3 regions of the Rhizobium sp. WCS2018Hpa-16 genome follow, and region 3 is predicted to be linked to each of the others. Evidence: riboswitches for the same ligand, from Rfam matches in the RefSeq annotation. Region 3 holds a riboswitch; each other region holds the start of a gene.
What was found. A riboswitch is a leader RNA that binds a small molecule or an ion and turns the genes downstream of it on or off. The one in region 3 is predicted to bind cobalamin.
Positions count from the first base shown of each region.

Region 1: it holds a riboswitch for cobalamin, as region 3 does, so the genes downstream of both, RQI55_RS15235 (DUF1636 family protein) here and RQI55_RS23055 (LysR family transcriptional regulator) in region 3, are expected to answer to the same signal.
Region 2: it holds a riboswitch for cobalamin, as region 3 does, so the genes downstream of both, RQI55_RS19380 (ABC transporter substrate-binding protein) here and RQI55_RS23055 (LysR family transcriptional regulator) in region 3, are expected to answer to the same signal.

Region 1 is NZ_JAVTIX010000004.1:251,988-264,409, reverse strand. Features, by position in the region: gene cobD (threonine-phosphate decarboxylase CobD) at 1-194, opposite strand, end outside; gene cbiB (adenosylcobinamide-phosphate synthase CbiB) at 193-1,158, shown strand; gene RQI55_RS15245 (cobyric acid synthase) at 1,145-2,602, opposite strand; gene cobO (cob(I)yrinic acid a,c-diamide adenosyltransferase) at 2,606-3,223, opposite strand; cobalamin riboswitch at 3,329-3,538, shown strand; gene RQI55_RS15235 (DUF1636 family protein) at 3,649-4,068, shown strand; gene cobW (cobalamin biosynthesis protein CobW) at 4,062-5,099, shown strand; gene cobN (cobaltochelatase subunit CobN) at 5,103-8,450, shown strand; gene cobG (precorrin-3B synthase) at 8,447-9,811, shown strand; gene RQI55_RS15215 (precorrin-8X methylmutase) at 9,808-10,440, shown strand; gene RQI55_RS15210 (precorrin-2 C(20)-methyltransferase) at 10,437-11,219, shown strand; gene RQI55_RS15205 (precorrin-3B C(17)-methyltransferase) at 11,216-11,977, shown strand; gene RQI55_RS15200 (cobalt-precorrin-6A reductase) at 11,944-12,422, opposite strand, start outside.
Region 2 is NZ_JAVTIX010000007.1:249,006-261,427, forward strand. Features, by position in the region: gene RQI55_RS19350 (LysR family transcriptional regulator) at 1-165, shown strand, start outside; gene RQI55_RS19355 (DMT family transporter) at 171-1,058, opposite strand; gene RQI55_RS19360 (adenylate/guanylate cyclase domain-containing protein) at 1,227-2,486, opposite strand; gene RQI55_RS19365 (hypothetical protein) at 2,663-2,974, opposite strand; gene RQI55_RS19370 (ABC transporter ATP-binding protein) at 3,168-3,932, opposite strand; gene RQI55_RS19375 (iron ABC transporter permease) at 3,929-4,948, opposite strand; gene RQI55_RS19380 (ABC transporter substrate-binding protein) at 4,952-5,959, opposite strand; cobalamin riboswitch at 6,169-6,396, opposite strand; gene RQI55_RS19385 (glucose/quinate/shikimate family membrane-bound PQQ-dependent dehydrogenase) at 6,551-8,890, opposite strand; gene RQI55_RS19390 (asparaginase) at 8,957-9,952, opposite strand; gene RQI55_RS19395 (amino acid permease) at 9,909-11,387, opposite strand; gene RQI55_RS19400 (FadR/GntR family transcriptional regulator) at 11,769-12,422, opposite strand, start outside.
Region 3 is NZ_JAVTIX010000012.1:82,705-86,684, reverse strand. Features, by position in the region: gene RQI55_RS23070 (GNAT family N-acetyltransferase) at 1-419, opposite strand, end outside; gene RQI55_RS23065 (methionine synthase) at 419-1,447, opposite strand; gene RQI55_RS23060 (DUF1852 domain-containing protein) at 1,471-2,463, opposite strand; cobalamin riboswitch at 2,660-2,866, shown strand; gene RQI55_RS23055 (LysR family transcriptional regulator) at 3,045-3,959, shown strand.

The sequences.
Region 1 (12,422 bases), on a different contig from region 3:
TCCAAGGCATCGGGTTCCGGCAGCCGTGCAAAGGCGCTGGCGGGAATGGGGGAATGCGGGTAGGAGTGCGGATTGATCCCGGTGGAAAGATCGATCCACGGTTCGGGCGCCTGCGGAAAAAGCTGGCGTGCCCGACCCAGATTGCCACCGTGGCGGATCGCCGGTTGCACTTTTTCTGGTAGCTTGTCGCCCATGTTTTTCGCTCTCGCTTTCCTGTCCCTGCTGATTGAACGCCTTGTCGGCTATCCCGACTGGCTGTTCAAACGCATCGGCCACCCCGTGACGTGGATAGGTTTGCTTATCGCCTTCCTCGACCGAAAATGGAACCGGGAGGGTGACACATTTTCGCGGCGCAAGCTGATGGGCGTTGCGGCGCTTATCGTGTTTCTTGGGCTGACGGCATTGCTATCAGGGGCAATGCAGTCGCTTTTCCTCCAATTGCCGCTCGGGCTTCTGATCGTGGCGATCCTTGGTGCGTCGCTTCCGGCGCAGAAAAGTCTGGAGCAGCATGTCGAGGCTGTCGCTGTGGCTCTGGAGCGTGACGGGCTGGAGGACGGTCGCAAGGCCGTGTCGATGATTGTGGGGCGCGATCCTGACAAGCTGGATGAGGCGGCGGTTTGCCGGGCGGCCATTGAGAGCCTTGCCGAGAATTTTTCCGATGGCGTTGTTGCGCCCTCGCTCTGGCTGGGGCTTTTAGGGCTTGGCGGCGGTGCGGGTTACAAGGCCATCAACACGGCTGACAGCATGATCGGCCATCGCTCACCGCGCCATGAGGCATTCGGCTGGGCATCTGCGCGGCTGGATGATCTGGTCAACCTGCCCGCCTCGCGGCTGACAGGATTTCTGTTCGTGGGCGCTGCTTTTTTTGTGAAGGGAGCCTCACCGCAAAACGCGTTCCGCGCCATTATCAGGGATGCGCATCACCACCGCTCACCCAATGCCGGATGGCCTGAAGCCGCGATGGCGGGGGCGCTGGGCTTTGCGCTGGCCGGTCCGCGTTCCTATGGCGGGCAGATGATCGAGGCGCGGTACATGGGTGAAGGCGGGCGGCGGGATCTGACCTCTGCCGATATTCGCCGGGCGTTGAAGCTTGCGCGCATCGCGGATGCCATGCTGCTTGGTCTCTTCGGGGTACTGGCCTTGGCTATCGCGCTATAGCGATCAGCGCATCGAGATTGAGATGCTGTTCCAGATGCTCCGCCAGCCGGTCGAGAACGGCATCCACCTGCTCTTCATAATCAAGCATTGAGCTTTGCCCGCCCAGCCGCTCAAGCCATGCGCTGCGCTGGTCATCATCGGCAAACAGGCCATGGACATAGGTGCCGATGACACGGCCACTGGCAGAAATCGCGCCATCGGTATGGTTGCCGATGGTGGCGAAGGCGCGGGCCGTGTCTTTACCTTCGCTGACGCCGACATGCATTTCATAGCCGGAGAAGGAAATTCCATCGAAGCTTTGGCCGGTGACGGAGACGAGGCGCTTGTCGTCGGTCAGGACGGTGTCTATATCCAGCAGCCCAAGCCCTTCAGCGGTATGAGGCGTGCCTTCGATGCCGTGGGGATCGGCAACCGTCTTTCCCAGCATCTGGTAACCGCCGCAAAGGCCCAGAACATATCCGCCACGGCGCAGATGCGCCTTGATATCGATATCCAGACCGGATTTTTTCAGCGTGGCGAGATCGGCAATGGTGGATTTGGAGCCGCAGAGCAGCACCAGCGCGCAATCGCCGGGAATGGCATCTCCCTGTCTGATGCGCAGAAGTTCGACATCCGGCTCGGCCTCGAGCGGATCAAGATCGTCGAAATTGGAAATATGCGGCAGGATGGGAACGGCGATGCGGATTTTTGCGCCGGGCTTGCGCTGTCCCGGAGCCGTGAGGCCGAGCGCATCTTCGGCGGGCAAGCGGCTGGCATCGGCAAAATGCGGCAGCAGGCCGATGGGCCGCCAGCCGGTCTTGTCTTCGATGATGCGCATCCCCTCATCAAACAGAGAGGGATCGCCGCGAAAACGGTTGACGATGAAGCCCTCAATCATGGCCGCGTCTTGCGTATCCAGAACTGTCTGTGTGCCGACGATGCTGGCGATGACGCCACCGCGATCAATATCGCCGATGAGGATGACGGGGGCGGTGGCGGCGCGGGCAAAGCCCATATTGGCGATGTCGTTGGCGCGCAGATTGACCTCGGACGCGCTGCCCGCACCCTCCACCAGCACAAGGTCGCATTTCGCCTTCAGGTGATCGAAACTATCCAGCACTCGGGCCATCAGGCCAGCCTTCATGTGCTGGTAATCGGCGGCCTTGGCGTTGCCGATGACTTTGCCCTGCACCACGACCTGAGCGCCGGTTTCGCTTTGCGGCTTCAACAGCACCGGGTTCATATGAACGGACAGGGCAACCCCTGCGGCGCGCGCCTGCAAAGCCTGCGCCCGGCCAATCTCGCCGCCATCAGCGGTAACAGCGGCGTTGTTGGACATGTTCTGCGGTTTGAAGGGCATGACGGAAAGCCCGCGCTTTGTGAAGGCACGCGCAAGTCCTGCCACCATCAAGGATTTGCCAACATCCGAGCCTGTGCCCTGAAACATCAAAACGCGCGCTGCCATGTCTTAAAACTCGATGCCCGACTGGGCTTTCACACCGGCCTTGAAGTGGTGCTTCACCAGCGTCATTTCCGTCACCATATCGGCGGCATCAATCAAGGGCTGCTTGGCGTTGCGGCCGGTGACCATGACGTGAAGGTAAGGCCGACGGTTGACAAGTGTTTCCACCACCTCGTCCAGCGGCAGATAATCATAGCGCAGGGCGATGTTCAGCTCATCCAGCACCACCAGATTGATGGTTTCATCGGCCATCATGACTTTCGCTTCTTCCCAGGCTTTTGTCGCGGCTGCGACGTCGCGCTTCAGATCCTGCGTGTCCCACGTGAAACCCTCGCCCATGGTGCGCCATTCCACGCGATCACCAAACAGGGCCAGCGCCTGCTGCTCGCCAGTGGACCATGCGCCCTTGATGAATTGCACGATGCCGACGCGCCCGCCGGTGCCGAGCATGCGCAGAGCCAGGCCGAAGGCTGCGGTGGATTTGCCCTTGGCCGATCCGGTATTGACCATCAGCAGGCCTTTTTCGACCGTCTTTTCAGACACTTCGGCATCCTGCACGGCTTTGCGGTTGACCATCTTGGCGCGGTGACGCTCGGCTTCGCTTTCGCTGATATCGCGGTTCATGGCGTCTCATTCCTCTTGGCGCATGCGTGTCAAAGCGGCGACTATAGCCAAAACCGTTTCCACGGCAATGATGCCGCGGCATTGACACAAAAGCCGTGCAGGGCATAAGGGTTAACCACTGACGGTCTTTTTCCGGCAACGGGAAAAGCTAAGAGGGAACACGGTTCCGTTCGCAATGCGGACCAATCCGTGGCTGCCCCCGCAACTGTATGCGGTGAGCCTGCGCCATAAGCCACTGGACATTATGTTCGGGAAGGCGGTGTCGGGCGTCTCACGCCGCAAGCCAGGAGACCTGCCGTTTCAGAAAAATGCGTCTACCGGGCGGGGTGCTCCGGTTAGCCGGTCATATCAAGCGAAACGTGCTTTGGCGCGTGGCGTCGATATCCGCACCCCTAGAGAATTTGCAGGCGCGGAAAGTTGACACCTTGGATCTGACATCGACCCCACCAGACAAGACCACGAAAGCAGATGGAGCCGCAGGCGTCGTCGTTTTCGTCTGCCGAAGCTGTCGCGATGAGGTTGACCCCAATGCAGAGCCGCGCCCCGGCGCGACGCTTGCACAGGCCGCTGTTGAGCTGGGCCGCGCCGAGGGCGTCGATGTGCGCAGCGTCAATTGCCTTGCCAATTGCAAGCGCGGCCTCAGTGCCGCCATGCGCAGCGCCGATGGCTGGTCCTATATGTTCGGTTCCCTGACCCAAGACGATGCTGGCGACCTTCTGGTCGGCGCACGTCTTCTGGCGTCTGCGCCTGATGGCCTGATGCCGTGGCGCGGACGGCCTGACAGTTTGAAGCGCGGCCTTGTGGCCCGCATTCCCCCTTTGCATTTTACCGAGGAGACATCATGACCACGCTAGACCGCGTTCCCTGCACCATCATCACCGGCTTTCTGGGCGCTGGCAAAACCACCTTGCTGCGTGGCCTGCTGGAGAAACTGGATGGCAAGCGGCTGGCCATCATCGTCAACGAGTTCGGCGATGTCGGTATCGATGGCGAGATTCTCAAAGGCTGCGGCATTGAAAGCTGCCCGGAAGAAAACATCGTGGAATTGGCCAATGGCTGCATTTGCTGCACGGTGGCGGATGATTTCCAGCCGGCTATCGAGCAGATTTTGAGCCGCGAGCCCCGCGTTGAGCATATTCTGATTGAAACATCGGGTCTCGCGCTGCCCAAGCCTCTGGTGCAGGCCTTCCAGTGGCCAGCCATCAAAAGCCGCGTGACAGTGGATGCTGTTGTGGCCGTTGCCGATGGCGCGGCGCTCGCCGAAGGCATGGTTTCGCATGATCTGGAGGCCCTTGCTGCCCAGCGCCAGAATGACGAGGCGCTCGACCATGACGACCCGGTTGAAGAAGTGTTCGAAGACCAGATTGCCTGCGCCGATCTTATCGTGCTGACCAAGGGCGACCTGCTGGATGCCGAGGGTCTGGAGCGGGCCAAGGCGCATATCAATGCCCATTTGCCCAAGGCTGCCAAGATCATCGTTGCATCCAACGGCGTGATCGACCCGGCTGTGCTGATCGGTCTGGGTCTGGCCGTTGAAGAGGATATCGACAACCGCCACACGCACCATGATGACGAGGAAGACCACGACCACGACGAGTTCGACAGCTTTGTTGTGGAACTGGATGCCGTGACGGATGCGGATGCGCTGGCAGCAAGGATCGCCGAAACGGCAGCGTCCGAAAACGTGCTGCGCATCAAGGGTTTTGTGGAGGTTTCGTCAAAACCAATGCGTTTGCAGGTTCAGGCCGTGGGTTCGCGGGTCAACCACTATTTCGACCGCCCCTGGGGTGCGGGTGAAGAGCGTCGCAGCCGTCTGGTCGTGATCGGTGAGAAGGGTCTCGACCGCGCAAAGATCGAGCGGATGCTGGCAGCCTGATCCATGCATATTCTCGCCACCACATCCTCGTCTCTGGACGACCTGATCGAGCCGGTTGATCTCAACCAGCCGAGGGCGGATGTGGTGGTGATGTCCTTTTCGGCGAGCGATCTGGCCGGGCTGGAGCGTGGATGGGCTGTTGATGGCGACAGCGTCTCGATGGTCAGCGCCAACCTGTCCGAGCTTCGCCACCCCATGTCCGTCGACCTGTGGATGGAGAAGACGGCAGAACACGCCAAGCTGATCCTTATCCGGATTCTCGGCGGTGCGGATCGCTGGCGCTATGGCGTGGATCAGCTTTCCAGAATGGCACGGCAACGGGGCATAAAGCTGGTGCTTCTGCCCGGTGAATGCAGCGAGCGTGACGAGAAGCTTGAGGCTGCTTCCACGGTTGATCTTGAGACGCTGAAAGCCATCCTCGCCTTTTTCCGCGCAGGCGGGGCTGACAACATGGCGCGTGTTGCGGCGGGGCTTTCAGCCTTTGCAAAGGGAGATGCCTGGCCTGATATGGTGGCGGAACCGCTGCCCAAATCCGGTTTTTATCGCCCGGGCGAAGGCCTTGTGGCGCTTGAAGAGGCGCTTTCCGGCTTCCCTGATAATGCCCCTCTGCTGCCCATCCTGTTTTATCGTTCCATGCTGCTGGCCGCAGATGTTGCGCCCATTGATGCTTTGTTTGAGGCGTTGCGCCAACGCGGTTTTGCGCCGTTGCCGATCTTCGTCAGCGGGTTGAAGGATCATGATGCCATTCATTTTCTGGAGGAAACGCTTCGGGTTCTGAAACCTGACGCCATCATCGCCGCCACCGCCTTTGCCAGCCAGACGGATGAGAACGGCGCAGCCTTGTTTGCGCGGCTGGGTGTTTCGGCGTTTCAGGTCATCATGGCTACCACGCGGCGCGATGGCTGGGTGGACAATCTGCGCGGGCTGAACCCATCCGACCTTGCCATGCATGTGGTGCTGCCGGAACTGGATGGGCGGATGCTGGCCGGGGTCATCTCGTTCAAGCAACCTGACCCCAATGGCGGGCAAGGCCTTGTCAACACGCCGGAGCCTGACCGCATCGAGCAGGTTGCCAACCGCATCTCGGCCTTTCTGCGGCTGAAACATGCAGCCGCCTCGCAGCGGCGTATCGTCATTTTGATGCCGGATTATCCCGGCGCAGCACCGGGGCGCACCGGCTATGCCGTGGGTCTCGATGTGCCGCAGAGCGTGCTGGAAATGCTGCGGGATTTGCGGGATGCCGGGTATTCGGTTGCCGATATTCCGCAGACGGCGCGTGAATTGCTGGACCGTATCGAAACTGGCACCGCGTCGTTTGGAGCCGATCATTACGGCGCGTTTCGCGCATCCATGCCATCGGCTGCCAGTCAGGCGCTTGACGATACATGGGGCGATGTGGCCGAGGATGATGTGTTCGAAGGTGGAGAATTCTGCTTTCGGTCCGCGCAGTTTGGCGCTGTGACGGTGGCGCTTGCGCCGGATCGTGGCCGCAATGAAGACCGGCGTGTGGATTATCACGACCCGACCTTGCCGCCACGCCATGCGCTTGTGGCGTTTGGCGCGTGGATGCAGCAGGGGTTTGAAGCCCATGCCATCATCCATGTCGGTGCCCATGGCACGCTGGAATGGTTGCCGGGAAAGACGGTGGCGCTATCGCAGGCCTGTTTTCCCGAAATCGTGACGGGTGGGCTGCCGGTCATCTATCCCTTCATCGTGTCCAATCCGGGTGAGGCAGCGGTGGCCAAGCGGCGCATTGCAGCGGTTACCATCGGCCATGTTCCGCCTGTTCTGATCGAGGCCGGGCTATCGCCGGATCAGATGGCGCTTGAGCAGCTTGTTGATGAATATGCGCAGGCGGATGGGCTGGACCGTCGCCGCCGCGACCGGCTGGCCAAGCTGATTGTCGAGAAGGCTCAGGAGACCGGGCTGGCAGCCGATGCGGGCATCGACATGGGCGATGATGCCGATACGGCGCTGTCCCGAATCGACGCGTTTCTATGTGATCTCAAGGATTTTGCCATCAAGGATGGCCAGCATGTGTTTGGCCGCTGTGCGGATGATGAGCCGGATTCGCTGCGACAGCAGAGTGCGCTGGCGGAAAAGGCCGCACTTCTGTCGGCACTGGATGGGCTGCATATTGCGCCGGGACCATCGGGTGCGCCTGCACGCGGGCGGCTGGATGTGTTGCCCACCGGGCGCAATCTTTATGCTGCCGATCCTCGCACCATGCCCACCCGGACGGCCTTCGAGCTTGGCCGCATGGCCGGTGAGGAAGTTCTGCGCCACCATCTGCAAAGCCATGGCGATTGGCCGAAACATATCGTCTTCGATCTCTGGGGTTCGGCATCGTTGCGCAATGGTGGCGAAGATGTGGGGCAGGCGCTGCATCTGATGGGTGCCAGACCCATCCACGATATGGCGACGGGCCGCGTGACCGGCATCGAAGTGCTGCCGCCAGCCGTGCTGGGGCGGCCGCGTGTGGATGTGACATTTCGTATTTCCGGCCTGTTCCGGGATATGTTCCCGGCTTTGATTGCGCTGCTGGACGCTGCCGCCAAGTCGATTGCGCGCCGCGAGGAAGCGTCTGGCGACAACCCTCTGGGCGAAGAGGCCGTACAGCTTGGCCATATACCGGCACGGATTTTCGGCTCTGCTCCGGGTACCTATGGTGCGGGCATTGAGGAAAAGCTGTCGAGTGGTCGCTGGGATGAGCGTGAAGACCTGGGCCAAGCCTATCTCGACGCGGCAAGCCATGCCTATGGCGGTGCCGATGGTCTCAGCGTTTATGCCGATGGCAGCTTTGCCGGCCAGGTGGAAAAAGCCGAATTGCTGGTTCACACCGGCGATGATCCCGGACGGGATATTCTGGATGGGTCTTCCGATGTGGCTTTCATCGGCGGGTTTGCGGCAGCGAAAGCAACACTTGGCCAATCGGCAGATGTGGTGGCGCTGGATACGACTGATCCGACCCGGCCCCGTGCGCGTTCCATTGCGCAGGCCATAACGCGAGTGGTGCGCGCCCGTGCCATCAATCCACTTTTCATCGCCGGGCAGATGCGCCACGGACCACGCGGTGCCTCGGAATTTGCCGAGACGGTGGATCGGCTGATCGGATTTGCCGAAACGACCCATGCGGTGCCGTCATCCCTGATCGATGCGCTTTACGACGCCTATTTCGGCAATGATGAGGTGCGTGAGTTTATTCTGCGGGAAAACCCGCAGGCGGCAGAGGCCATGGCGCGGCGTTTTCTGTCTGCCCGCCATCGCAGCCTCTGGCACAGCCGCCGCAATGCGGTGGATGCCGAGCTGGAAATGCTGATTGCGCCTGATGCGGCAAGGGCCAGCGCATGAGCAATGCGCAGCTTGATAGAGTCCAGCCTTATTCGCGCCGGGGCGTCTGCCCTGCTTTATCTGCACCGATGCAGACCGGTGACGGGCTTTTATCTCGCGTGGCATTGACCGACGCGATATCACCACGGGATATGCAAACTCTGTGCGCCCTTGCAACGCGACACGGCAATGGTCTGCTAGATATCACCGCCCGTGGCGGGGTGCAGTTTCGCGGTTTGACGCCCGAGAGTGCCGCTTTGCTGGAGCGCGATGTTTCAGCGCTTGGCCTGCCGGTGCGGCAGGGTCTTGCCGTGGAAATCTCGCCCTTGGCAGGGTTTGACGAGACAGCCATTGCCGATCCGCGCGGCATCATGGACCGGATATGTCAGCATGCCGCTGCCCAAGACTTGCACGAGCGGCTTGCGGCAAAAATGTCCGTGATTGTTGATGGCGGCGGGCACGTCTCGATGGGTGGCCTGTTGGCCGATATTCGTTTGAATGCCGTGAAGTCTGGACGCGATGTGTGGTGGCTGTTGATGCTCGGCGGCACGCAAGACAAGGCGCTGCGGGCCGGTGCTTTGGGTGAGAAAGATGCAGCCGATGTCGTGATCGATCTCCTCTCCTGCCTCGCTGACCGGGGATCGGATGCACGCGGGCGCGATCTGGACATTAAAACGGTGAAGGCGATCTGCGCGGGTCGGCTGGTCGAGGATGTCAGCTTCTCCGACGCTTCAGAGGTGTTTGAACCACAACATTACGGTTTGGCGCGTCTGTCAGACGGCGTCTTTGCGGTGTCTGTTGCGCCAGCCTTCGGGCAGATTTCGGCAGATGGACTGGCCAGTCTATGCGCCCAGGCCACCACGTTGGGGATCAGGACGGTTAGGCCCGGCCCGGCGCATGCCCTGTTTTTCGTGGGTGAAGAAGGAGCATGTTCCGGGCTTCTCGACCATGCGCGTCAGGCGGGTTTTGTGACGGATGCGAAAGACCCGCGTTCTTCCATCGCTGTCTGCTCGGGAAAGCCAGCATGCGCCTCGGCCTATATCGCCACCCATGAGCTTGGCGATTATGCGGCGCGGCACATGTCCGGTCTGCTCGATGGATCTTTGTCGCTGCATCTGTCCGGTTGCGGCAAGGGCTGCGCGCATCCGGCATCTGCGCCGCTCACCTTTTCAGGCTCTGCCGGTGGGCTCGCCTTTCGCTATAGCGGGCGTGCCGGAGACCCTGCGGATGTGATTTTGCCCTTTCCTGAGCAGCGTGCAGCACTTTCGCGGCTTGCCGGATTATACGAAAAAGAACATAAGCCCGGAGAAAATGCCCGCGCCCTGCTTGCCCGTCTTGGCAAGGACCGCATTGTCGCGGCGCTCCGACAGGAAGATCGATGATAGAATACGACTATATCCGCGATGGTAACGCGATCTATGAACGCTCTTTTGCGATGGTACGCGAAGAGGCGGACTTGTCTGCGTTCACGCCGGATCAGGCTGAAATTGCCATCCGCATGATCCATGCCTGCGGGCTGGTGGAATCGGCACAGCATTTTCGGTTCTCGCCCGATTTCGTCGATGCGGCACGCGGTGCCCTGATCGCTGGAAAGCCTGTTTTATGTGACGCGGAAATGGTGGCGCATGGCGTGACCCGCGCGCGTTTGCCAGCCAGTAATGAAGTGATCTGCACCTTGCGCGATCCGCGCACGCCGGGATTGGCGAAGACCATCGGCAACACCCGGTCAGCGGCTGCAATCGACCTCTGGGGTGACAAGCTGGAGGGCGCTGTCGTTGCCATTGGCAATGCGCCAACCGCTTTGTTTTATCTGCTGGAATTGCTGGAACGCGGGGCGCCTCGCCCCGCCGCCATTATCGGCATGCCGGTTGGTTTCGTTGGTGCGATGGAATCCAAGGATGCGCTGGAGGAAAGCCCGCTTGGCATTCCCTATGCGATCGTCAAGGGGCGCCTGGGTGGTTCTGCGATGACGGCAGCGGCTGTGAATGCCGTGGCGAGGCCGGGCCTATGAGTGCTGCGATGTTTGAGCCAGAGCCCGTCAAGACGTTGAAAGGCAAGCTGATTGGCGTCGGTACCGGCCCCGGAGATCCTGAGCTTTTGACGTTGAAGGCCGTGCGGGCCATCGAGACTGCCGATGTGCTGGCCTTTTTCTGCAAGAGGGGCAGTACGGGCAACGGGCGCGGCATCGTCGAAAACTTTATCCGCCCCGGCACGGTGGAAATGCCGCTGGTCTATCCTGTCACGGTGGAAAGCGACAAGAACGGCGATGATTATCGCGGTGCTATCGCGGGCTTTTTCGATCAGTCGGCTAAGGATATCGCCGTTCATCTGGATGCCGGGCGCAGCGTTGCCGTGCTTTCGGAAGGTGATCCCCTGTTTTATGGCTCCTATATGCATCTGCATTTGCGGCTTGCACCAACCTATCCGGCGGAAGTGGTGGCCGGCATCACGGCCATGTCCGGCTGCTGGTCCATGGCGGGGCTGCCGCTGGTGCAGGGCGACGACATCTTGAGCGTTCTTCCCGGCACGCTGGGTGAGGAAGTGCTGACAGAGCGGCTGTCGGGTACGGACGGCGCTGTGATCATGAAGGTTGGTCGCAATCTGCCAAAAATTCGCCGGGCTTTAGAGCGCGCGGGTAAGCTGCAGGGCGCGCTTTATGTGGAGCGCGGCACAATGGCCAATGGTCATGCCATGCGGCTTGCCGAGCATGATGGCTCCCCTGCTCCCTATTTCTCGCTGGTTCTGGTGCCGGGCTGGAAAGACCGGCCTGTTCATGGAGACACGCCGTGAGCGGGCAGCTGACCGTTGTTGGCCTTGGCCCCGGCAATCTGGGGCAGATCACGCCCGAAGCGCTGGATGCGGTGCGCGAGGCGGATGATTTTTTCGGCTATATTCCCTATCTCGACCGCCTGTCCTTGCAGCCGCACCAGCGCCGCCATGCCTCTGACAATCGTGAGGAGTTGAGCCGCGCACAGGCGGCGCTGACGCTGGCCGCTGCGGGTGGAAAGGTCTGTGTTGTCTCAGGTGGTGATCCGGGTGTCTTCGCCATGGCGGCTGCCGTCTGCGAGGCCATCGAAAACGGTCCTGCCGATTGGCGTGGCATCGATTTTCGTGTTGTTCCGGGTGTGACCGCCATGCTGGCGGTGGCGGCCAAGGCCGGTGCGCCGCTGGGGCATGATTTCTGCGCCATTTCGCTCTCGGATAATCTGAAACCTTGGTCGCTGATTGAAAAGCGTCTGGTTCTGGCGGCTGAGGCCGGTTTCGTGATGGCCTTCTACAACCCGGTGAGCAAGGCGCGCCCGCACCAGCTGACAACGGCATTCGATGTTTTGCGGGCTCATCTGCCGGGCACGGTGCCGGTCATTTTCGGGCGGGCCGCCGGGCGGGTGGATGAGCGCATGCGCGTTGTTCCGCTTGCCGATGCACGAAGCGACATGGCGGATATGGCAACCTGCATCATCGTCGGCTCGGTGGAAACGCGCCTGATCGACAGACCGGGCGCAGAGCCGCTGGTCTATTCGCCACGCTCATCCAAAAGGGAGAGCTGATGGCGGATTGCGGCCAGCGCAGCGTTGATCGTGGGCACCGTCATTCCGGTTGGGCGCGGCGGGCGCGCTATCATCAGCACCGTGACGCCGAGCTTTCGCGCCGCTTCGATCTTGGCATAGGCAGCGGTGCCGCCGGAGTTCTTGGAGACGATGAAGCCGATGCGGTTTTCTCGCAGGAGCTCGATTTCGTCCTCCACCGCAAACGGACCGCGCGCCGTGATGTAGCGGGCGTGCGGCACCCGCAAAGGCGGCTCTACGGGATCGACACTGCGAATGATGTAATGGTGCTGGGGCGCGGCTTCAAAAGGCGGCAGTTCCTGACGGCCAAGGGCCAGAAAGGCGTGTTGGCTGTCTGGTCCCAGAGCTTGAACCGCTGCCTCGACATTGGCCACGTCCTGCCAGTCATCGCCATCGCGTCTTTCCCAAGCGGGTCGATCCAGAGCAA
Region 2 (12,422 bases), on a different contig from region 3:
CTGATCGAGGCAGAACTGAATTCCGGCCTTCTGCAGGTGGTGTTTGATGTGCCGCTGCAAACGGAAAACAGTTACTACATTGCCCTGCCCGAAGGACGGCAGGACAATGTGCTGGCGCGGGCATTTCAGAACTGGTTGCTGGAGCAGGTGGGGCAACCGCTGTAAACGGTTCAGAGCCGGTTTCGGAAAAACGGGTTCCAGCGCACCACACCAAGGCGGATTTTCTCGCGCATCATCGTCAGCAATCCGGCAGCGGCGATCACGACCAGACCTGAAATGGCAAGCGTGTCCGGATATTCGGCAAAGAAGAACGCGCCAATGGCAACCGCCCATAAGATCTGCGAGTAATGCGACGGCGCGATCTGGCTGGCGGGCGCAATCTTAGTTGCGTTGAGCAGCGTCAGTTGCCCGACGGCGGTGCAGACGCCAATGATGATGAAGGCACCGATCTGATGCCATGTCGGCACCTGAAAATCCTGATACATCAAGACGCCGTTGAAGGTCAGGCCATAGAGAACAAGCACGCCCATGATGGAAGTCCGCTTTTCCCGCCCTGCCAGTGAGCGCAGCAGAACAATGGTGAGGCCCGCCAGAAAGGCAACACAAATTGCAGCGAAGTGCCCTAGTTCCAGCGTCTTGAAGCCGGGACGAACAACGAGAATGACGCCGACGATGCCAGCCATGACCGCCGACCAGCGCCACAGTCCGATATCCTCTTTCAGCACCAGCGCCGACAGGATGGTGACGAAAAGAGGGGACAGAAAGATCAGCGCATAGGCTTCCGCCAGCGGCACGCTGGTAAAGGCATAGATACCGAGAATGCCGGCAAACAACCCGGATATGGCGCGCGCATGGACAGCCCACGGTCTGCTCATGCGCCAGAAATGGCGCCAATGCTCGTCTTTGGGCTTGAAAAAGAAGATCATGGATGCGGATGAGAGGATGCTGAAAAAGCCGATCTCGAAGACACTGACCTCTGAGCCGAGCGACTTGATGGTGGCGTCTCCCCAGGAAAAGCTGGCGTAAGCGAGCAACCCCAGTAGAAAACCTTTTTGCATGGCAACCCATCCCGGACGCAGATCAGGGCGACAGGCCGTTCGACATTGTACGAATCACAATGCACGGCAAATGCCGATCTCCGCAATTTTGCTACGCCTGCCCTCACCACAGCACAAGGCGCAAAACAGGCGAAACCGTCCTGTTGCTAATATAAGGCGCGCGCGTTCTCAGCTCATTTCCGGGTCGATGGTGAAGAGCTCGTGCGCCCGGGCAAAGCCCCGCAGGGCATAGCGCCCGATGGAGACCATAAGGTCGCGCATATCATCCGGGCACATCAACATGAACTCGCGGGACATGACCGTGTCGCGCCCCACCGAGCTGCACAACCCGCTGATACGGCTGACGACATTGACGGCGGGGCCGACGACGGTAAAATCCAGCCGGTTGCGGCTGCCGATATTGCCGTAAAAGACTTCCCCCACATGCAGGCCCAGATAGACATCCGTTATGGGCAGTCCTTCCTGTTTGCGGCGGTGGTTCAGCACGGTCAGGTTGGTTCGAAGGGTGATCTCGGCAGCCAGCGCGGCAGCACAGCCTGAGCGTTGATCTGCATCGCGGAAAATGGCCAGAATGCCGTCCCCGATCAATTTCAGAACGCTGCCGCCATGGGCGTGGATGGCTTCGATGACCACACCAGCATAGTCATTGAGAAACGGAATGATCTGGTCGGGCTCGGCGCGCTCGGAAATGCCGGTGAAATCCCGCAAATCGGAAAACCATAAGACAGCATCGATCTTTTCCACTTCGCCGCGCGTAATGGTTCCGCTGATGACCTTGCGGCCCGCATCCCGTCCCAGATAGACATCGCTGATGGTGCTGATGATACGCATGCAGCATGCGGTCTTGAAGGCAAGGGCAAGCGTGGGCAACAGCATGCGCAACGCGGCCAGCTCATCATCGTGAAAGCCTTCCGCATGGCGTGTCAGCCAGTGGGAGTAAAAGGCATTCATCTCACCCACACTGCCACGGTCGGTAAAGCGGTGAATGGTCGCCAGATAATCGGTGTGTCCGGCCTCCATCATGTCGTTCAGCTTGCGAAAGGTCGAGCGCCCGCCTTCGAAGAAGCGATGCCGGGCTTCACTCGTGTTTTCCTTGATGAGATGGAAAAAGACGGAGCTTTCCCAATCCTCGCGGGCTTTGCCATCATCGGTAAAATCATAGACGCTGGATGACGCTGCCGCATCGCCACTATCCCAGCGAAAGGCATGCCCCTCGAAATCCGGGTGAAGCGTATCCATCAGCACCAGGGCGGACGAAATCGAAATGCCAACCTCATTGCAGCGCGTGCAAAAGCCCGACAGCAACTTTTCCTCTTCAATGCCCTCGTAGCCTTGCTGCGATAGCCACAATAAAATCTCTGAAAGACTGGACTGCTGGATCATGGAGGGCGATGGTCCCGGTTGAGCACGCGTGAAAACATTTGCCATGCGTTGAACCAGCAGCGTGGCCTGCTTTGGTCCTGTTTACAACATTTTCACGAAATCATCTGACGAAAAGCGGCTGCACGCTTGGCCAGAAGGCCATCTGTAACATGCTGCCCATGCAGCAGGGTGATGTGCCGCGCACCTTTGTCTCACCCGATCAAGCATTGAAAACTTGCAGTTCAGCTATTGGCCTCTTCACTCTCGCTGGACTGGAGCAGCCGCGTCAACTCGGCGCAGTTCGGATCATCAGCATCCAGCAACTGCACGGGTGACGTCCAGCCGAAGCTGTAGCCCGCAATTGTTGCAATGGCCCATGATGGATCTTCGCCTGCGCGCTGAAGAAGCTTCGGCCCCTGCGCGGCCACGCATTGCTGCGACTGCTGAAGGGATTGGGCTGAGGCGTTTGCGCCCTGAAGGCGGTCCTGCACCTCTGCCTGAATGGGGTTCAGGACAAAAAGCGTGATGAGCCATGCGGCAATATCGGAAATCATGCGTAACCTCTGCACACTCGGCGATGATGTCGGAAAAGGTCCGACATCGTGAAAGCGCCGAGACTTTCACCAGAGGGGCCCGGACCAGCGGGTTGGTTGAGATGTGGGAGGCCGTCGCTGCAATTCAAGAGGCGCGGCAGCGGGAATTGGACGAGAAAGGCAACAGGCCTTTTCGAAGATGCCGCGCCAACCCTTATCTCGGAGACCGATAGCGAATATGGCACATGTCGCCATCACTCGCTTCAACATCGACTTCGACACCAAACACATCCGCGATCAGGCTAGCCGTGAAGACCGTCGATGGTTTGCCAAGCGCCACAAGCGTTCCCGCCTTCATCACCGCCACCCGGTCACAAAACATGGCCGCATGGTTGAGATCATGCAGCGCTGCGGCGACCGTCAGCCGCTGCTGGCGCACGAGATGCAACAGCGCGATCTGATGGCCGATATCGAGGTGATTGGTCGGCTCATCCAGAAGCAGAATATCCGGCTTTTGCGCCAAGGCGCGGGCGATGTGCAGCCGCTGCCGCTCGCCCCCCGATAGCGTGTGCCACATGCGCTTTGAAAGATGCTTTGCATCGACATCCTGCAATGCCTGATCCACAATGGCATCATCCTGCGCCGACCATGGCGACAGGGCACCCTTATGCGGTGTGCGGCCAAGCTCCACGGCCTGACGGGCGTTGATCCGCTCCTGCGTTTCGGCTTGCTGTTCGACGAGCGCAATAGAGCGTGCGATCGTTTGACGGTTCAAGCTCTCCATGGGCTTGCCGTCCAGCGTGACATCGCCGTATCTAGCCTTTCGAAGGCCGCAGAGAAGCGACATGAGGCTCGTCTTGCCGGAACCATTGGGTCCGACAATGCCCAGAAACTCGCCCGGCCGGATTTCCAGACTGACATTCCTGACAATATCGACGCCACCGGCAGACCAGCATAGATCGTTCGCGCAAAGGGTCATACCGATCTCCGTCGCTGGCTGAGAATGAGCGCGAAGGCAGGGGCACCGAACAGCGCCGTGATGACACCAATCGGCAGGACCTGCCCGGTGATGATGGTGCGCGAGACAATGTCTGCCGCAATCATGAACACGGCACCGGTCAGGGCCGCAGCGGGCAACAGGCGCCCATGGCGGACGCCGACGATCATGCGTGCGGCATGGGGAATGACGAGACCGATAAAGCCGATGGAGCCGACGATGCTGACCATGATGGCCGTCATCAGCGCGCAGATGCCGGTGAGAACAATGTAGACACGCCGAACCGGTATGCCGAGCGAGGCAGCGGAACCGGAGCCGAAGGTAAAGGCATCCAGCGCACGCGCATGCCACAGGCAGACCAAAAGACCGATAAGTGTGACTGGCAAGGCCAGCCACACATCTGGCCAGCGCACACCGGAGAGATTGCCGAGCAGCCAGAACATGATGCCCCGCGCCTGCTCGGCATTGGCAGCCTTCGTCACGATAAAGGAGGTGATGGCATTGAAAAGCTGCGAACCCGCCACACCCGCCAGAATGATGGCGCTGTTTCCGCTGCCAGCCCTCAAGGCCAGCAGGCTGACGAGGGCAAAGGCTGTGAGCGCACCAAGGAATGCGCCGAGCGGCATGGTGAGCATGCCAGCGCCAAAGCCTAGAATGGCAACGCCAACAGCGCCCGTCGATGCACCGGCTGAAATGCCCAGAATATAGGGATCAGCCAACGGATTGCGCAACAGCGCCTGAAGCACGACACCCGACAACGCAAGGGCTGCACCGCAGCAGGCCGCAACCACCGCCCGACTGAGGCGGTAGTTCCAGATGATGCCTTCATCGATCGCATCCAGCGGATAACCGGCATCTAACACGCGGTTCGCCACCGCCTTGGCAACGACATCCATCGAAATGGATGTCTCGCCGATGGCGGCTCCGAGCCAGAGCGCCAGGCCCAGGAGCCCGACCGCCAGCAAGACGGCACGGGTTATTGTGAAGCAGGCACCCATGGCCTAGTTGGAAAGTCCAAGCTGGACGATAGCGTCGGCCAGAACTTCGATACCATCGATGGTGCGGATCGTCGGGTTCATGGCCTGTGCATCCATGGTGACGATATGGCCCTCTTTGACTGATGGCATCAAGCTTGTGACCGGATCTTCCTTCAGGAATTTCTGCTTGAGCGCGACATCATCTGCCGGAAAGCGCCTGCGATCCATCTTGCCCGCGACGACGATCGTGGGGTTGGCCTTGGCGATGGTTTCCCAACCGACTGTCGGCCACTCTTCATCGCTGTCTATGACGTTTTTGATGCCCAGTGCGGACATGATATAGCCAGGCGCACCGTTCTTGCCCGCAACGTAAGGGTCGATTGCAAGCTCTGCGCTGGAAAACCAGAAGACTGCGGAAAGCTGGCCCTTGGCGGAAACGATCTTCTTGCGAGCGGCATCTTCGCGTGCCTTCAGTTCGGCCACCAGCTTTTCGCCCTTGTCCTGAACATTGAAGATTTGCGCAAGGTCGGTCACTTCCTGATAGATCAGGTCCATGGTGAACACGGAATGGCGCACGCCATCCCCACCACCGGAATTGTCCTTGCCGGTGCAATCGGCGGGCGATGTGTAGACTGGAATTTTCAGCTCTTCGAATTGTTCAGGCTTGGCAACCACACCTTCCGGGCCGACATGCCATTGATATTGCACCGTGACCAGATCCGGCTTCTTGGCCAGAACGCTCTCGAAACTCGGGTCATTATCCGCAAGCCGGTCGATCTTGGCATTGGCTTCTTCATAGCCCTTGATCACAGGGCCGACCCAAACCGCCGTGCCGACGACCTTATCTGAGAGGCCCAGCAGATAGAGAATTTCCGTGGTGCTCTGTCCAACGGCGACAGTACGCTCAGGCGCATGCGTGAAGGTGACATCCCGACCGCAATTCTTGAGTGTCAAAGGATAGGACGTCTGCGCCGCATGGGCAGAAGGCAGCGCCGCAAACGAGCTTGCAACCGCGAAGATGGCAGCGCCCATGGCGTGCCTGAAGTGTAATGTCATTTCGATAGTCCCCGATCGTCATAAGTTGCGCAAGGCGCAACTGGGTATGAACATGTTTAGACAGTCAGCCCGCAAAGACGGGACGTTGGGACGATCTGAAACCGGGACATGGCAGATGAATAAGGCGCAGGCTAGCGCTCGATGCAATCACGACGTCTCCTGTTCCGGGCATCCCCGCCCGCGAATTGGATTGAACATATGACGGCAGGTCTCCTGGCTTACGGATTTGCGCCTTCGCCCAACCTTCCCGCAAATCGCTTTGCAGTGGCATGACACTTTTAAAAAAAGCGTCATAGGGCTCGACAATCCGCTCACAGTTGCGGGGGCAGCCACGGCATCGGATATAAGTCCTCACCGTATTCCCTATTATTCCTTACGATTGCTCGCTTGGAACCGTCGCAACCAGTTAGACGCAATCGCGACATACCGTCAAGTCGAATAATTGTTATGTTATTACATATTCGCTTGCAAGCGTTGATTTTCGATGTTTTACGGCTCATCCTATCGCACGAAAAAACCGGGAATCTCTTCCCGGCTTCAATCTTGAATTATCGATAATATGGCTGTTTATGGCAGCGTATAGGCGATCACATAGTCACCGGGCTTTGTGCCGACAGAGCCATGGCCGCCTGCCACCATCACCACATACTGCTTTCCATCATCCATGGCATAGGTCATCGGCGTAGCCTGTCCACCGGCTGGAAGACGGCCTTCCCAAAGCTGCTTGCCCGTGGTCAGATCATAGGCGCGGAGATAATTGTCCACCGCCGCACCGAGGAAGGCAACGCCACCCTTGGTAATCATGGGTCCACCAATGCCGGGAACGCCAACCTTGAAAGGCAGGGGAAGCGGCGTCATGTCATAGACGGTGCCGTTCTTGTGCTTGTAGGCAACGTCACCCGTGCGCAGATCAGCACCCGCAACATAACCCCATGGTGGAGCCTGGCATGGAATGCCGAGCGGTCCGAGGAAGGGTCCCATCAACACGCCATAGGGCGCGCCATCATTTCTGTTCAGACCCTGCTCACTGCCTTTTTCGTCCTGACCCTTCGGCGGAATCTGGTCGCGTGGCACGAGCTGAGATGTAAAGGCAAGGTATGTCGGCATGCCGAACATCACCTGCCGCTCCGGATCGACTGCAACAGAACCCCAGTTAAAGGTACCGAAATTGCCGGGATAAATCAGTGAGCCATTAAGGGACGGCGGCGTATAACGGCCCTCATAGTTCAACTGATGGAATTTGATCCGGCAGGCCAGCTGGTCGAACATGGAGACACCCCACATGTTCGATTCAACCAGCGGCTCTGGCTTGAACGAGAGAGCGGATGTGGGCTGCGTCGGAGACGTGAAATCTTCAGGGATTGCACCACCTGGTGCTTTCTCTTCCGTTATGCCCAGCAGTGGCTCGCCATTGCGTCGATCCAGCACATAGATATCGCCCTGCTTCGTTGGCCCGACCAGAGCCGGAACGGACTGGCCATCCGGCTTGGTAATATCGAGCAACACGGGCTGCGCGGGAACATCCATATCCCAGAGGTCATGGTGCACGGTCTGGCGTACCCAGCGATCCTGTCCGGTGTTAATATCGAGCGCGACGATGGAGGACGAGTATTTCTCGACGCTTTCGCTGCGGCCCATGCCGAGCTGGTCCGGAACCTGATTGCCCAGCGGAATGTAAACGAGACCCAGCGCTTCATCGACGCTAAAGATGGACCAGCTGTTGGGCGAGTTGGTCGTATAGGTTTGACCAGCCTGAAGCGGTTGCGTCTGGGTCGGGTTGCCCGAATCCCAGTTCCAGATCAGCGCACCGGTGTTGACATCGAATGCCCTGATGACGCCGGACTGCGACTGCGTTGAATAATTGTCGTTGACCGCGCCACCGATGATGATCTTGTTGCCGACGACGACAGGCGGGGATGTAGAGTAATAGTAACCCGCCGGATTGTACTTCATACCGTTGGCGAGCTGCAACGTGCCCTTATCCGCAAAGCCTTCGCAGACGAGCCCGGTCAAAGCATCAAGCGCAATCAGACGCGCATCCGACGTTGGCAGATAGACACGCTGTGCGCAGGCGGCACCTGCCTGTGCAGCCGGATCCGCGTAATAGGTTACGCCACGGCATGTCTGGTGTTGACGATCCGGGTTTAGACCTGCATTCGGATCATATTTCCACTTTTCCTTGCCGGTGGCCGCATCGATGGCGATGGCCCAGTTATGCGGTGTGCAAAGGTAAAGCGAATTGCCGACTTTTAAGGGAGTCACCTGATAGGTTGTCTCACCGACATCGTCAGGCAATTTGACGTCGCCCGTCTGGTAGCGCCAGGCTTCTTTGAGGTCGCCGACATTCTGCGTGTTGATCTGCGCCAGCGGCGAGTAGCGTTGGCCATAGGAGGTGCGGCCGTATTGATGCCATTCATTATCGGGAACCGGATTTCCAAAAGAAGGCGATGCGGTCACCACGTCGGTGGGCAGCGCGCCTTCGATGTCATTCGGGTCCTGCGTCATCGCAAATGCTGCTGCACCCACGGAAACCAGAACGGCAGTTAAAAGTGGAACCGCATTTGCGCCGTAGGAGATACCTGTGGGGCTAGTAAAGCCCAGAGGCTTTCTGATCCATGGCATCAGAAGCCACATGCCGACCACGATGATGAAGCCTCCGCGTGGACCCAGTTGCCACCAGTCGAAGCCGACTTCCCACAACGCCCATAAGAGCGTGGCGATGACGAAAACCGCGTAGAAGTGAAGCGCAAACTTGTTTCTTTTGAACAGCAGAGCGCCGGTCACAATGAATGCGATGCCAGCCAATGCGTAATAGAGGCTGCCGCCCAGCATTGCGAGCTGTGAGCCAAAGCCAAAAATTGCTAAACCAATCAGAGTCAGGACGACTGCAGTGGATGTAATTGCCATAAAATGCCCCCGGCGTGGTCTCCCGCGCCGAAAACACAATCCACTACTAAAAGGTTCCCAAAAAAATCACGATTTGGCCACTTTTCCGAAATCGCTGAATGCAACGCGGATTTCATCAGTCGTTTTTTCCGAGGCAATCATCGCCGCCAGCAAGATCCGAGACTGACCGGCTCTCAATGTCTGCGAATGGATGGCGCCTGCCGCCCCCAGATCGTGACCGCCGCCGCCGCCGCCATAACCGGCAACGAGAATGCCCGTCGGCACGCGGCTGGAAACGACGACGGGAACCTTCGCCTCCCGGCACCGGCCAACGGCTTCGACAATGCGCACATTGGCATTGCCGGAGCCCAGCGCAGCCAGAACGATACCGTCAGCGCCTGAATTCAGGCTGGCATCGATATGGGTTGCATCACAGCCCGGATAGATGGCGACGATATCCACTCTGACATCTTTGACGCTTGCGGACAGGCCGGGGCTTTGCGGACAGAGAACATGGCCCGCCAGATCAAAGGCATTGCTCTCATCCGATGAGCACTTGTAGAGGCCCCATGCCGGAAACAGCGTTCCGCCGAAGCAGACAAGGACGCCCCTTTCAATATTGGATGGATCGACACTCGCTTCGATGGCTGCCGAAAGATTGCCCGGACCATCCGAGCACGGGTGATCTGCGGTGAACTGGGCACCGGTAAATATGACGGGTTTGGTCAGATGGTGCTGGAGATGAACCAGAAGGGCGCTTTCCTCCATGGAATCGGTTCCATGCAGAATGACGATCCCATCCACGGCGGGATCGGCAAGCTCCTTGCCGACCGCGTCGCTGATATCCTGCATATCGGACAGCGTCAGGCTGGAGGAATCCTTAGCCATCAACTCCACGGGCTTGACCAGCACATCGGCAGAAGACAGGCCGGACACCAGCGCCTCACCCGACAGCGCGGGCCTTGCCGCGCCATCATCACCGCGTTTGCTCGCAATGGTGCCGCCGGTGGCGATGACGGCCACCCGCATTTTCGAAAGATCAGTGTCCACGATCTGCCCCGGAGCCAGAGCGTCTGTCTGCATCGGCTTTCGCCAGTTCATGGATGCGATTTCGCAACATATACCAACCCGCAACAAGAGCTGGCGCAATAATGACGAGCGAACCGACCGTCAATGTGCCAGCAGGATAATCCAGCGCCATCAGCACCAGCACGCTGAAAAGGAAGACAAGCGTCATTATGCCAGTGTAGGGCGCGCCAAACATTCTGAAATCAGGACGATTCATTTTCCCCCGCCGCGACAGATGCCACAGCTTGAGTTGGCATAACACGATGACTCCCCACGCGCAAATAATGCCCAGCGCAGAAAGATTGAGGGCAATTTCAAAGGCTTCAGCGGGCACGAAGGCATTCATGATAACGCCAATAACTGTGACGACTGCCGTGACTGCAATGCCGCCATAGGGTACGCCAGCCTTGTTCATTTTCGCCAGTGCCGCCGGCGCTGAACCGGAGATTGCCATGGAATGAAGGATGCGGCCTGTGGAATAAAGCCCGGCATTGAGCGACGAAAGAACCGCCGTGAGCACCACAAGGTTCATAATGATATCTGCACCCTCGATGCCGATGGAGCCGAAGAAGGTCACGAACGGGCTCTCACCTGCCTTGTAGGCGGTGTAGGGCAAAAGAAGCGACAAAAGCAGAACCGAGCCGACATAAAACACCAGCAACCGGAACACCACCGTGCGGATTGCGCCGGGAATAACCTTGCGCGGGTCTTCGGTTTCACCCGCCGTAGTGCCGATCAGCTCAATGGACGCATAGGCAAACAGCACCCCCTGGATAATGATGAAGGCTGGCAAAATGCCATTGGGGAAGAAACCGCCATTATCACTGATGAGGCTGAACCCGGTCACATGGCCTTCAATGGGCGTGCCAAAAATGACGAAATACACACCAACAACCAGAAAGGTAGCAAGAGCGACGACCTTGATCAGGCTGAACCAGAACTCAAGCTCACCGAAAACCTTCACCGACAGCATGTTCATGCCCAGCACGATAACCAGCGCGCCAAGCGCAAAGACCCATTGGTCGATACCCTGCATCCAAGGCACATATTGCTTGAAGAAATTCATGTAGATCGCCACCGCCGTCACATCGGCAACTGACGTCATGGCCCAGTTCATCCAGTACATCCAGCCAACGGCAAAGGCCATTTTCTCGCCGTAGAACTCACGGGCATAGGACACGAAGGAGCCGGATGAGGGGCGGTGCATGATCAGCTCTCCCAGTGCGCGCAGCACCAGAAAAGCGAAGAAGCCGCAGATGGCATAGACAAAAACCAATGCGGGACCCGCTGCGGCAAGACGGCCGCCTGCCCCAAGAAAAAGCCCCGTTCCGATGGCGCCGCCAATGGCAATCATCTGGATCTGGCGCGGCTTGAGAGCCTTGTGAAATCCAAGGTCCTCTTTGGACTGAAGGTCCCGTTCGTGATTTTGCTGATTTGACTTTACTGACAATCGCCCCTCCCTCAGAGCTTAAGTCATCCGCAAATCCGTCTCATGACGGTCTGGCATCTTGGGCCAGACGCAACGGCTTTGGCGGCTTGGCGTTAAAAATTTCAAAGCGAAATATAAGTCTGTTATGCTGTAAGACAGATTTTGTAATCTCAAATACGTGCCAAATTTTCTGACGTCAAGCGTCATCCAGACGGTCTGACACGCGTGAATGACCAGAAAGCCCCGGAGTGAGGCCGCAAACTGGATGAAAACAACTGAAGATATGATGCTGGCGCAAAAGCGCTCCGGCAGGAGTGATACCCACGCGAAATGCCCTATGGCGGGCTGTTGATCGTCTGGAACCATCGCGTCGCTAAAGGTTGCGACGCAGACAAGGCCACCTTATCCGAGTGGCCTGCGATCGGTCATGATGGACGTAATGATCTGCTTGACACGACCGAGATGGGCTTCCATGGCGCTTCTGGCCGCTTCATCCGATCCCGCCGCGATGGCTTCCGCAATCAGACGATGCTCGATATTCGAGGCAGCGCGCCGGTCAGCCATGACGTTCAGCAGTCCCGATTGCTGGCTGAGCGAATCGCGCGCATCAGAAAGAACCTTGGCGAAAACCGAATTGCCGGACGCTTCGGCAATGGCGCCGTGAAATTCGGAGTCCAGCTTGACCCATTTCTGCGCATCTTCCTGCGCATCCATCGCATCGCAAAGCTTCAGGATTCCAGCGAGTTGCTCACCCGTGCGCCGAACGGCGGCCCATCCGGCAGCAGGAACTTCGATATAGGGCCGGGCCTCGATGAGGTCGCGAGCGGAGTAACCGCCATAGCTCAGCTCCGGGCTTGGCCTGTCGGTCAGAACAAATGTGCCGCTGCCCGTCCGCGTCTGCGTCATTCCTAGCGTCTGCAAGGAGCGTAGCGCCTCACGCACAATGGGTCGACTAACGCCATATTTGCCAGCCAGATGCGTTTCGGCAGGCAAGCGCGTGCCAATGCTCAACCGCCCTGAGACGATTGCCAGACGCAAATCCTCAAAGACCGATTC
Region 3 (3,980 bases):
TAGTCAAACTCGGATGCCCGGCTCTCCAAGGCTGCCACAATCTTTGTGCCAAGCCCTTTACGACGGGCGCACGGCTCTATGTACACGCGGACAATCTGACATACCTTTTCGCCGTCGCCGTCGCGATTTCGTAAGCCCTCCTTCGTGGAAGGTTTGTTTTCGAGGGCGTAAAGACCGCCAGTCGCAATGATATGTCCATCTCCGTCCGGCACAACGAGAAAACTGCCTTGCCTTTCGAGGGAGAACCAGTTGTCCGGCTGCGCCAGCAACAGCGAATCCAGGTCAGAATGCCAGGCGGGAGTGTAGTCGATCCCGTAGACGTTCTTGATCATCCGCAGGCAGAAGGTCCTCGCTTCAGCCCGGACGGCGGCCTGTGCGTCATCAGTCAGCCATTCAATCGAGAAGTTGTCGATCGGCATCAGGCCGCAAGCTCCCTGCGGATGATGTCAGCGCCTGCACCGAGTGCACGCAGCTTCGCTGTGGCCACATGACGCGGAAGTGGTGCCATGCCGCAATTGGTGCAAGGATAAAGCTTGTCTGCATCCACGAACTGGAGAGCCTTCCTTAGTGTGTTCGCTACTTCTTCCGGCGTTTCGACGGTGTGGCTTGCGACATCGATAGCGCCAACCATCACCTTTTTGCCACGGATGAGTTCGATCAAATCCATCGGGACATGCGAGTTGTGGCATTCCAATGACACCAGGTCGACGCCCGATTTCTGGAGTTTCGGGAACGCCTCCTCGTATTGCCTCCACTCCGATCCAAGCGTCTTCTTCCAGTCGGTGTTGGCCTTGATGCCATAACCATAGCAGATGTGCACGGCGGTCTCGCACTTCAGGCCTTCGATCGCCTTTTCGAGCGTAGCGACACCCCATTCGTTCACTTCATCGAAGAACACGTTGAATGCGGGTTCATCGAACTGGATGATGTCGACGCCTGCCGCCTCGAGCTCTCTTGCTTCCTGGTTGAGTATCTTGGCGAACTCCCAAGCCAGCTTCTCGCGGCTTTTGTAATGACTGTCGTAGAGCGTATCGATCATGGTCATTGGGCCTGGAAGAGCCCATTTGATCTGCTTCGTCGTCTGTTGGCGCAGGAATTTGGCATCATCGACAAAGACCGGCCTTTGACGGGACACGGCTCCGACGACCGTCGGGACGCTCGCATCATAGCGATTGCGAATCCTGACGGTCTCGCGTTTTTCGAAATCGACGCCGTCGAGGTGCTCAATGAACGTCGTGACGAAATGCTGCCGGGTCTGCTCCCCATCGCTGACGATCTCGATGCCAGCCCGAAGCTGGTCCTCCAGCGCCAGACGCAGGGCGTCCTGTTTCGCTTCGATCAGTTCGTCACCCTGCATCTTCCAGGGAGACCAAAGCTTCTCAGGCTCTGCAAGCCAGGAGGGCTTTGGCAGGCTGCCAGCGGTCGACGGGGGCAACAGTGACTTCATCGGAATGATCCTATGCTTTCGAATTAACGGACGACGTAGTTGGCGGACCATGCATCGAGGATGGTCTTGAACGGTTTGATAAAATGCTGCTCGGCAAATCTTCCCTGCTCTAAGGCAAGGCGGCTGCGCTCCTCACGATCATAGACGACCTGGGTAAGCGAATAGTCCGAGTGCTTCAGGTTCGGGCGATAGCACGTGCCCGCAATTGAATTGGCATTGTAGATTTCCGGGCGGTAGATTTTCTGGAATGTCTCCATCGTGCTGATGGTGCTGATGAGCTCGAGATTCGTGTAGTCGGTCAGCAGGTCGCCGATGAAATAGAATGCCAATGGCGCGACGCTGTTGGGCGGCATGAAATAGCGAACCCGCAATCCCATCTTCTCGAAGTATCGATCCGTCGGCGAGAATTCGTTCTGCCTGTATTCGATACCAAGGATCGGATGCTGATTGTCGGTGCGATGATAGGTCTTGGTGCTGGAGGCGCTCAGGCAGATGATCGGCGGCTTGCTGAAATGCTCCCTGTAAGCTTCTGACTTCAGGAACGCCTGAAACAGCTTCCCATGCAGATCGCCGAAGTCGTCAGGTGCGCTGAAAGCGTCCTTGTTCATGTTATGCTCGGGCAGCAGGATACTGAAATCATAATCTCTGACATAGGAAGAGAAGTTGTTACCGACGACGCCTTCGATACGCTCCTTCGTCGCTTGATCGACGATGTTCGTTTTGAGGACTTCGATGATGGGGAAGGTTTCGGTCTCTGCCGATGACCCGATGCCCATTTCCACGGATACGATTTCGATCTCGACGGAGTAACGATCCCGTAATGGATTGTCCCAATGCGCCATCGCATTGAACCTGTTGTCGATCATCCGCAATGCGTTACGCAGGTTCTCTCGACGGCTCTCGCCTCGTGCCAGATTGGCGAAATTCGTCGTGGCGCGCGTACTCTCCGCAGGGCGATAGTCCTCATCGAAGGGAATGCTCCTGATCGAAAAAGTGAAAGTGCTGTCTATCGTCATCCGTCGTCCCACTTCCCAATCGATCGCCGTAAGCGCCGCGTTCGGTTCAAAGTCATTCTTGCGAAAGGTATGCCCGAACGGGCTACTGACTAAAAATGGTATTGTCTCACTGACGTATGAGCGCTGTTCATGCGTTTGATGCCGACAACGCTCTCTACTTCTTGAGATGAAAACTTGACCCTTCAACCAACATGCTACATTGCTTCGTCATCGTGGTTCTTCAGGCTAAAGTCTGGAGCTAAGAGGGAATTCGGTAGGGCGATCACCGCCTGAAGCCGGAGCTGCCCCCGCAACTGTAGGCGGCGAGCGGACGTCCATTCATGTCACTGAGGTGCGCCTCGGGAAGACGGACTGAAGCATTGACCCGCAAGCCAGGAGACCTGCCGCGACAGATAACGTCCACGGGCGGGGTGTCCCGGTGTGCCGCTTTGCGTTCGGCATTTCCGCGCCGTTGCTCCGCGTCATGTCTTCGCCCTGCCGCAACCTGATGGCAGCGCCGATGAATCAGACCCCGACGACAGGAACACCGCAGCAAGTTTCCATTCCCCTCGACGCGGACCTGCAAACGAGGAGAAGCTGACATGCTGGACAGACAACATCTTTCCATTTTGCGGGAAGTCGACCGTCTTGGCAGTCTGACGGCGGCGGCTGAACGGTTGAATGTGACCCAGTCGGCGCTCAGCCACACGATCCGAAAACTCGAAGAACGTTACGGCGTCGCCGTCTGGGAAAAGGACGGCCGCAATCTTCGGCTCACCGAGGCGGGGCGTTACATCGTGGAGCTTGCGCAGCGCGTCCTGCCTCAGCTTGAAAGGGCCGAAGATGTTCTCTCCGATTACCGTTATGGACAACGAGGATCGTTGAAAATCGGAATGGAATGCCATCCCTGTCATCAATGGCTCATGGGCGTCACAAAGCCATATCTGGTCGATTGGCCAGATGTGGACTTGGAGCTGACCACTTCATTCGCTTTCGGTGGAGTAGCGGCTCTCACAGGATACGAGATCGATATTCTGATCACGCCAGACCCGATCGAGGCATCGGGGATCAACTACCTGCCAGTCTTCGACTACGAGCTGGTCCTTGCCGTGCCGACCGCACATCCACTGGCTCTAAGGGACTATGCCGAACCTTCTGACCTCCTGAACGAGACGCTTTTCACCTATCCCGTGCCGCCGGAACGTCTGGATGTGTTCACCCACTTCCTGGTCCCTGCTAACAGTCGCCCTCGCCACCATCGGGCAGTCGAAACAACGGAGATGATGCTGCAGCTTGTTGCGGCAGGTCGCGGGGTCAGCGCGATTCCAGACTGGCTGGTGCGCCTGGACGCCGAGGAAATCGGTGTTCAACCTGTCCGGATAGGGAGCACTGGCATCAGCAAGAGTATCCACCTCGGGTTAAGATGTGGCGATGAGGACGTCGACTATATCGCCGGTTTACTGAGCAGGGCAAGTCAAACATCTTCAACACCATTTACTAGCTCGCACGCAGAGTAACGTCATTCGGAAGTATAAACG